2 regions of the Azospirillum lipoferum 4B genome follow, and region 1 is predicted to be linked to the other one. Evidence: riboswitches for the same ligand, from Rfam matches in the RefSeq annotation. Region 1 holds a riboswitch; the other holds the start of a gene.
What was found. Region 1 has a riboswitch for cobalamin ahead of AZOLI_RS25350 (CbtB domain-containing protein). Riboswitches for the same ligand answer to the same signal wherever they lie in the genome.
Positions count from the first base shown of each region.

Region 2: it holds a riboswitch for cobalamin, as region 1 does, so the genes downstream of both, AZOLI_RS20975 (ABC transporter ATP-binding protein) here and AZOLI_RS25350 (CbtB domain-containing protein) in region 1, are expected to answer to the same signal.

Region 1 covers NC_016587.1:245,416-249,822, forward strand. The annotation lists gene cobW (cobalamin biosynthesis protein CobW) at 40-1,101, opposite strand; gene AZOLI_RS25345 (CbtA family protein) at 1,115-1,888, opposite strand; gene AZOLI_RS25350 (CbtB domain-containing protein) at 1,898-2,086, opposite strand; cobalamin riboswitch at 2,132-2,354, opposite strand; gene AZOLI_RS25355 (ABC transporter ATP-binding protein) at 2,698-3,465, shown strand; gene AZOLI_RS25360 (ABC transporter ATP-binding protein) at 3,458-4,180, shown strand; gene AZOLI_RS25365 (hypothetical protein) at 4,352-4,407, shown strand, end outside.
Region 2 covers NC_016586.1:611,780-616,186, forward strand. The annotation lists gene AZOLI_RS30485 (anti-sigma factor family protein) at 58-849, opposite strand; gene AZOLI_RS20960 (sigma-70 family RNA polymerase sigma factor) at 853-1,386, opposite strand; gene AZOLI_RS20965 (hypothetical protein) at 1,468-1,803, opposite strand; gene AZOLI_RS20970 (hypothetical protein) at 1,819-2,037, opposite strand; cobalamin riboswitch at 2,414-2,632, shown strand; gene AZOLI_RS20975 (ABC transporter ATP-binding protein) at 2,756-3,595, shown strand; gene AZOLI_RS20980 (ABC transporter substrate-binding protein) at 3,592-4,407, shown strand, end outside.

The DNA of each region.
Region 1 (4,407 bases):
AGGGTTAGGGAGGGGGCAAACGCCGCGACACCCTAACCCTTACCCAACAACCGCCCGCGTCACCGCATCGCGGTCCAGCCCGGTCTCGCCGATCACGACCAGACGGCTGCGGCGCTCCTCGCCGGGCTTCCACAGGCGGTCGTAGTGGGTCTGGATGCGGGTGCCGACGCCCTGGACCAGCAGGCGCATCGGCTTGCCGGGCACGTCGATGAAGCCCTTCAGGCGCAGCACGCCGTGCAGGCCGGCGACCTGCTCCAGCGTCAGCGCCAGACGGGCGGGATCGGGCTGCGGCGGCAGCTCCACCACGAAGCTGGTGAAGTCGTCGTGGTCGTGGCCCTCTTCATCGTCATGGTGGCTGGGACGGTTGGCGAGGTCGTCCTCCACCGCCGCGCCGACGCCGAGCAGGACCAGCGGATCGACGGCCCCTTGCGAGGCCCGCACCAGCTTGGCGTCGCGGCCGACCGTGTGGGAGAGGGCGCCGCGGATGAGATCCTCGACGCGGGCGAGGTCGCCGTCGGCCAGCAGATCGGTCTTGTTGACGACGATCAGGTCGGCGCAGAGCAGCTGGTCCTCGAACACCTCTTCGATCGGCGTTTCGTGATCGACGGTGCCGGCGGCGTCGCGCTGGGCCTCCAGCGCCGCGGGATCGGGGGCGAAACGGCCCTCCGCGGCGGCGGCGGCGTCCACCACGGCGATGACGCCGTCCACGGTCACGCGGGTCTTGATCGCCGGCCAGTGGAAGGCCTGGACCAGCGGCTTGGGCAGGGCAAGGCCGCTGGTCTCGATGATGATATGCTCGGGCGGCTCCGGCCGGGCCAGCAGCTTTTCGATGGCCGGGACGAAGTCGTCGGCGACGGTGCAGCACAGGCAGCCGTTCGCCAGCTCGATCACGTCGTCTTCGGTGCAGGTCGGGTTGCCGCAGGCGCGCAGGATGTCGCCGTCGATGCCGACATCGCCGAACTCGTTGATGATCAGGGCCAGCCGTCGGCCGTCGGCCTTTTCCAGCAGGCCGCGGATCAGCGTGGTCTTGCCGGCGCCGAGAAAGCCGGTGATGACGGTTGCCGGAACCTTGCCGGCGGCCGTCTTGGGAAGGGCGGACATGGGACGTGGCTCCTTAACGCGCGCCGGGCTGGACCCGCAGGGCAGGGCGATGCTCGGCCTCGCCGACCAGACCGCTTATCAGCCAGCCGCAAGTCGCGCCCAGGATCGCCCAGAACAGGGCGGCGCTGCCGAGCGAGGCGGTGACGAAATGGGCGGCCAGCTCCGGCGGGACGGCGCCCTCGGCGCTTTCCGGGTGGGGCGCGCCGACCAGATGGGGCAAGGCGGCGGCGATGACGGCGGCGGCGATGACGAGGCGGTTGCGGGCGAAGGCGAGCGCGGCCATGCCGACGCCGGCCCCGGCTGCGGCGGCCAGCCACCAGAGCTGGCGCAGCTCCAGATCGGCCCCGGCCATGCCCGGCAGTTCCGGCGGCAGGCCGAAGGACGGCGCCAGCGACACGGCGACGAAACCGCCGGCCCCCCACACCAGCCCGCGCCGCGCATCGACCGGCCGGCCGGCAAGCAGCATCGCGGCCGACAGCAGCAGCGCATAGGCGACGCCGGTCAGCAGGTTTGAGACGATGGTCAGGCCGATGCGCTGCATCGCCTCGTCCAGCGTGGTGGGCACGCCTTCGCCGACCTCGCGCACGGGGCCATGCTGATGCGACTCGGCAGCGGCAGCAGCGCCGGGGGCGGCCACGGCCGGAGCGGGCGGCGGGGTCACCACCTCGTATTTCTCGGCTTCAAGGATCAGCGGGACGGTCGTCGCCTGCTGAACGACGGAAGCGGCCGTGCCGGAGAGCACGCCCGCGACCAAAGCGGCTGTGAACAGCCGCCGGATCAGGTCCATGACCCTGGCTTAGTGGCAGGGAAACGCGAAGGAGTGACGGGCATCGTGAGCCGCGTCGTGGATCTGCTGCGGCTGGGCGAAGCCGACGCCGTACAGCAGGAAGCTGCCCAGCAGGATCGCGGCGAAGGCGGCGACCGCGGTCTGGGCGGCGCTGCGGGTCGCGGAACCGGCGGCAGTGTGGATCGAACGGGTGGTCATGGAACGAAATCCTTGCTGTCCCGCCACACCCGGCGGGGTTGGGAAAGGTCGATTCATCCGCCGGCAGGTTTCCTGGCTCGCGGGTCGTCGCATCGCCGTCCGCCTTCCCGGCGCAAAGGCCAGTGGCATGATGGACGGGACGCTCGCCGCACACAGTTGCGGGGGCAGCCGCGGCATTGGACCCCGTGCAACGGAGATCCGCACCGCATTCCCTATTATCCCCGTCATCCGTCAGGACGGGCGGGGCACCGTCGGACGGCCACAATCGCAGTGCGGTGCCGATTTGGCAAGTCCGCAATATGGCGTCGGCCACACGGACGATCTTGCGCACCGACATTTTGGATGGTGTCATGTTTGGTGGACAGAGTGTCCGCGATTCCGACACTTTCCGGCGTCATGATCCGGCGGGAAGAGAGGGAGGCGGAGGCGAACCCGCGGAGAAACAATGGGTCCGCAGGCCCGGACGAAGCGAACCCAGTCGTGGCACGCTTCGTGCGTACAACAAACGGTTAAACGTCCCGCCGCATGGCGGCCCCCGGGCCGGGAGCCCGGATATAAGCCCTGGGCACAAGCCCGGATATAAGGACGAACGGGAGGAGAATTCGCGACCGATGAACGCCGCACCGAACGACGACATCATCCTGGAAGCGCGCAACCTGACGAAGGAGTTCAAGGGCTTCGTGGCGGTGAAGGAGGTGAACCTGCAGGTGAAGCGGGGCACCATCCACGCGCTGATCGGCCCGAACGGCGCCGGCAAGAGCACGGTGTTCAACCTGCTGACCAAGTTCCTGACGCCGACGCGCGGCCAGATCCTCTACAAGGGCCGCGACATCACCCGGACCAAGCCGGCGGACATCGCGCTGATGGGGCTGGTCCGCTCCTTCCAGATCTCGGCCGTCTTCCCGCATTTGAGCGTGCTGGAGAATGTCCGGGTGGCCTTGCAGCGGCCGCTCGGCACCAGCTTCCATTTCTGGAAGTCCGAATCGACGCTCTACGACCTGCATGACCGGGCGCTGGAGCTGATCGAGGCGGTGAACCTCACCCCCTGGGCCGGCCACACCGCTGCCGAGCTGCCCTATGGCCGCAAGCGCGCGCTGGAGATCGCCACCACGCTGGCGCTCGACCCGGAGGTGATGCTGCTGGACGAGCCGCTGGCCGGCATGGGCCATGAGGACATCGAAGGCACCGCGGCGCTGATCAAGCGCGTCGCCGCCGACCGCACCGTGCTGATGGTGGAGCACAACCTGTCGGTCGTCGCCCACCTGTCGGACACCATCACCGTGCTGCGTCGCGGCGAGATCCTGGCGGAGGGACCGTATGAGGTCGTCTCCAAGAACCCGCAGGTGATGGAAGCTTATATGGGGACCGGACATGCCTGACGGCGCGATGACCAAAACCGCGATGCTGGAGATCGCCGACCTGCACGGCTATTACGGCGAAAGCCATGTGCTGCACGGCGTCAGCCTGGAGGTGCGGCAGGGCGAGGTGGTGACGCTGCTGGGCCGCAACGGCGCCGGCAAGACCTCCACCATGCGCGCCATCATGGGGATCATGGGCAAGCGCACCGGCTCCATCCGCTTCCAGGGGCAGGAGCTGATCGGCATGGCGCAGCACAGGATCCCGCGCCTTGGCATCGGCTATGTGCCGGAGGAGCGCGGCATCTTCTCCTCGCTCAGCGTGGACGAGAACCTGACGCTGCCGCCGGTGGTGAAAGAGGGCGGGATGACGATCCCGCAGATCTACGACCTGTTCCCCAACCTGAAGGGCCGCGGCTCGACGCAGGGAACGCGCCTGTCGGGCGGCGAGCAGCAGATGCTGGCCATCGCCCGCATCCTGCGCACCGGTGCCACCATGATCCTGCTGGACGAACCGACCGAGGGCCTCGCCCCCGTCATCATCGAGCAGATCGGCGTGGCGGTGCGGGCGCTGAAGGCGCGCGGCTTCACCATCGTGCTGGTGGAACAGAATTTCCGCTTCGCCGCCACCATCGCCGACCGTCATTACGTGATGGAGGAGGGCCATGTGGTGGACATGATCCCCAACGACCAGCTGAGCGCCAACATGGACAAGCTCCACACCTATCTGGGGGTGTAGGGCGGTCTGGCGGCCGGATGTGGCCGGCGCCACGAGCCTCCTTTCTCCGGCGTTCACAAGCGGAGGGGCGGGCGGTGCCGGCTCATACCTGATTCAAGGTTACCCGATCGAAGGTGGCGGGTCGGGGAGGGAGGTCGGTTTCGGGAGCCCGGCGCCGCCTATCTGCCGGGGTTGATCGGCTTTGTCTCGATCCGCGCCGGCGACGCGACGCTGATTCAGGCGTTCGA
Region 2 (4,407 bases), on a different replicon from region 1:
CCGCTGTGGTCCAGGCCACATTGTCGGGTTGAAAGGCTTCGCCCCGCCCTGGCCCGATCAGGACCGCCTAACGCTGTCGGCCATTTTCTTGGCGACCACGAGCAGGTCGCTGTCAGACCGACTGCCCGCAAGCGTGTATGCGGTGGCGCCGTTGCGCCAATAGACCAGCTGAAGCCCGCGCTCTTCGACGGCGTGCAGGCCCTTGTCGTCGATCGGATCCCCGGCGACGACCAAAAGCGTCAGCATCTCGCCATCCCGTTCGCGGTAGACGAACTGCAGGCCGACGCCGCTGTTCAACGGCACCAGGGTCGCCCGCAACAGCGTCAGCAGGTTCGGGTCCAAGGCCGGCAGCTTGACCGTGATTGGGCCAAGGCGGTGTGTGCTCCCCTCTGCCATCGCATTCAGATCCGCCAGGGACAGGTCCGAAAACGCCAGGCTTTGGCTGACGGCCGTTTCATGCATCTCGGCGGCTTCCTCCGCAAAGTCCGGCACGCTGTAGGAGGCCGTCTTCTGCTGGTGATGGACCAGGGCCACGATGTTGGCGCCGCCCACCAGCAGCAGGATCGCCGCCGCGAGCGGACCGAAGCGCCGGATGAGGCGCTCCGTGCGCAAGCGGCCGTACAGGCGCCCGGTCAGGCTTTCCGTGTGTCGGGGAGACTCGCCGGCCATCCGCGCAAAGCCTTGCCGCAGAGCTTCCCTCTGATGGAGATAGTCGTGCAGCCGGGCGGCGGCAGCCGGGTTGGAGGCGAGGAACGCCTCGAACGCCAACCGGCGCTCGGCATCGAGTTCGCCGTCGATATAGGCGTGCAGGTCGGCTTGGCACTCACCGTTCATCCTGGTCCCCATCATGGCTTACTTCACCACCCGCAAAGGCGCCGGCCTGCCGTCATCACCGCGGCCTCCCTCCCCACGCACATCGGCGCGCAGCGCCTCCCGCCCGCGCGCGAGGCGCGACATCAGCGTTCCAAGCGGAATGCTGAGAATCCCGGCGGCCTCCTGGTAGCTCATCCCGTCGACCGCGACCAGTATGAGCGCCCGCCGCTGATCCTCGGGAAGCCGGGCGAAGGCCTCCATGGTGCGGGCGAGTTCGACCTGATCGGGCTGATTGGGCGCGATGTCGCTGCGGACGAGCGGCTCGATGGACGCCGCCGCACGGGTCCGCACCTGATCGCGGCGGCGGTCGCTGACATGGACATTGTGCAGGATGCCGAACAGCCAGGAGCGCAGGTTGGCCTCCGGCCGGTAGGTCCGGGCGCCGCCGATGGCCCGCACCAGCGTCTCCTGCACCAGATCTTCCGCGTCGTCCCGGTTGCGCACCAGGGTCATCGCGTAGCGGCGCAAGGTGCGGACGTGATCCGACAACTGGCTTCGCAGGCTCAACGTCACATCGTCGCTCCATGGATGGGGCTGCTTCTATGTGTACGCGAGGCAGGCCATATTAATCCCCCGGCCAATGCCAATTCGCACTCACTGCGCGAACGGCACGAGAAGCAGCGCGGTGCCCGACACCAGCAGCGCCGAAAGGCTCCGCCGCGCGATGACGACGGAGGCCGTTCCCGGCTCCATCTCTTCCAGCCGCATGGCCAGCAGGCCGCCGAAGAAGCCGGACACGGAGGCGACCACATGAACCAGTGCCAGCGCATTCAGGACCGGCAGGCCCAGCAGGAGCGCGACGACCACCAGCGTGGTTCCATAGAGAAGCGCCTGGATCAGGATCGGCGCCCAATGTTCGCGCGCGACATAGGCCTCGAAGCCCTCGGCGAAGAGGCCGGCGCGCTCGTCGGGATCGGTGTGAAGGCTCATGATGTCCCTCCGCTGTCAAAGGTCCCCACCGTCGCGGCTCCGCGATGCACGGGTCGCAGTCGCCCGCGGAATGGCGCCGAACGACAGAAGCATCAGCAGGATCAGCGCGACCCCGATGGAATAGGGCGCCCAGGCCCCGAGCCGCTCGTCGGCAATCCAGTCCAGCGCCAGCAGGACGCCGATGGCGGCGATCACGCTGATGGCAAGGCCGGTGGCCCAGCGGGGATAGGTCATGGTGGCCTCCGTGCCGATCGGTCGTTTCCTTGATTACGCGCGGGCGTCCGGAATAATCCGCCGAAGCCGCCGAAAATCGTGGGCGTCGGTCACAACGGATGCCGGGGCCCGGTTCCCGCCTCCGCGTCAAAGCCCCATCCATGCCAATCTTCTCCTTGCAGACTGCACGACGAGCAGATATGTTATGTTATAACATAACATTATGGCCGATGACGATGACACGACCGCGCCCTCACCTGCGGAGACGCTCCCCGGACCTCTGCACCGCCCGGAACATGACCGAGACCGATATCGACGCTGGAGCCGGCATCATGCCGCAAAGAGATTTCCCGCGGCCGTTCCGTTTCGAACCTTGACCTCCGCTGTCGGGTCGCTCATGAATGGCCCTGGTACTGGTTCTTCCGGCGGTCGCCGCCGGAAGCTAAGAGGGAATCCGGTGAGCCGCGTCGCGCGGCGAGACCGGAGCTGTCCCCGCAACTGTGAGCGGTGAGCCGTTCCGTCATTTCCTGCCACTGGCGCCCAACGGCGCTGGGAAGGCCGGACGGACCGGTGATGACCCGCAAGCCAGGAGACCTGCCAGCGCCAAAACGAAACGTCCTCGGGCGGGGTGTCCCGGTGGAACGCTTGCCGACGCACGTCCGGACTTCGCGCCGGATTGGCCGCGTGTTCAGCAATGCGTCCGCCTCGACCATCCCGCCTGCAACGGCAGGATGCACGGATGACGCCAGCACCTTCTCCCACCAGGGCACCCCGCCCCCGCCAGACCTCCGCCGTCGTGGTGGAGGGGCTGAGCTGCGAGCTGGCCGGCCGCAAGGTCCTGTCCGACATCGGCTTTTCCGTTGCGGAAGGGGCAATTCTCGGCATTCTCGGCCCGAACGGCTCGGGCAAGACCACACTGCTGCGCTGCATCGCCGGCCTGCAGGCACCCTCGGCCGGGCGGATCCGCATCGACGGTGCAGATCCGCGCGCCCTGCGCCCGGCTGAACTGGCGCGCCGCTTGGCGCTCCAGGCGCAGGACTCGGCTGCGGCGCTCGGTTTCACCGTACGCGACGTGGTCGGCATGGGGCGGCTGGTCCACCGCCGCTCGGTCTTCTCGGCAAGCGGGGCGGAGGATCGCGCCATCGTCGAGGATGCGCTGGCCCGGCTGGAGCTGGAGACGCTGGCTGAACGGCCGGTCGAACAGCTGTCGGGCGGCGAGCGGCAGCGGGTGATGATCGCCCGCGCCCTGGCGCAACGCCCGCGCATCCTGCTGCTGGACGAGCCGACCAACCATCTGGACATCCAGCACCGCTTCGCAATCCTCGATCTGGTGCGTTCGCTGGGCATCACCGTGGTGATGACGCTGCACGACATCGAACTGGCGGCACGCTGGTGCGACCGCCTGCTGCTGCTGAAGGACGGCCGCCTGCAGGCCGACGCCGCGCCGGAAGAGGCGCTGACGGCGGAACGGCTCACCTCCGTCTACCGGGTCGCCGCCGCCGTGGATCGCCGCCCATGCGACGGCCGGCTGCGCATCGACCTGTCGCCGCTGGCCCCGAACCGACTGGACATTGCATGATCCCGTCCCTGTTCCGCCCCATTGTCCGCGGTGCCCTGCTCGCCGCCGGGCTTGCATTGACCCCCGCTCCCGCCCTTGCGCAGAGCTATCCAGTTGAGGTGGCCAACTGCTTCGAGACCGCCCGCTTCACCGGCCCTCCCAAGCGGCCGATGGTCCATGACGTCAACATGACGCAGACCATGCTGGATCTTGGGCTGGCCGACCGGCTGGTCGCGGTTTCCGGCATCGCCGGGGCCGAACGCCACCTGATCGCACCGCCCGGCATTGTTGCCGCCCTGCCCCAGCTGCCCGACCGCGCCCCGACGCTGGAAGCGGTGCTGTCCGCCGACCCGGATTTCCTGTTCGCCGGCTGGAGCTATGGCTTCAACGAGGCGCGCGGCCTCACCCCCGCCCGTCTCGCCGAGATGGGCGTCGCGACCTACACGCTGCGGGAAAGCTGCATCCGCATCGGCCCGCGCGAACCGATCGGCATGGAGACGCTCTACGCCGACCTGCTGGCGCTGGGCCGGATCTTCGGCATCGCCGACCGGGCGGAGGCCATGGTCGCCGACTTCCGCCGCCGCGTCGCCGCCGTGACCCGGCTGACCGGCACTGCCGCCCAGCGGCCGCGCGTCATGTATTGCGACGATTGCCACACCGATGCCGCCCCGCTGTCGGTTGGGCGCGAGGGCATGACCAGCCTGCTGATGGAGCTGGCCGGCGGCCGCAACATCTTCGACGACATCGCCAACAGCTATGTCCGGGTCAGTTGGGAGGAGATGGCGCGGCGCGATCCGCAATGGATCATCGTCAGCGACCACCGCATCCCGGCC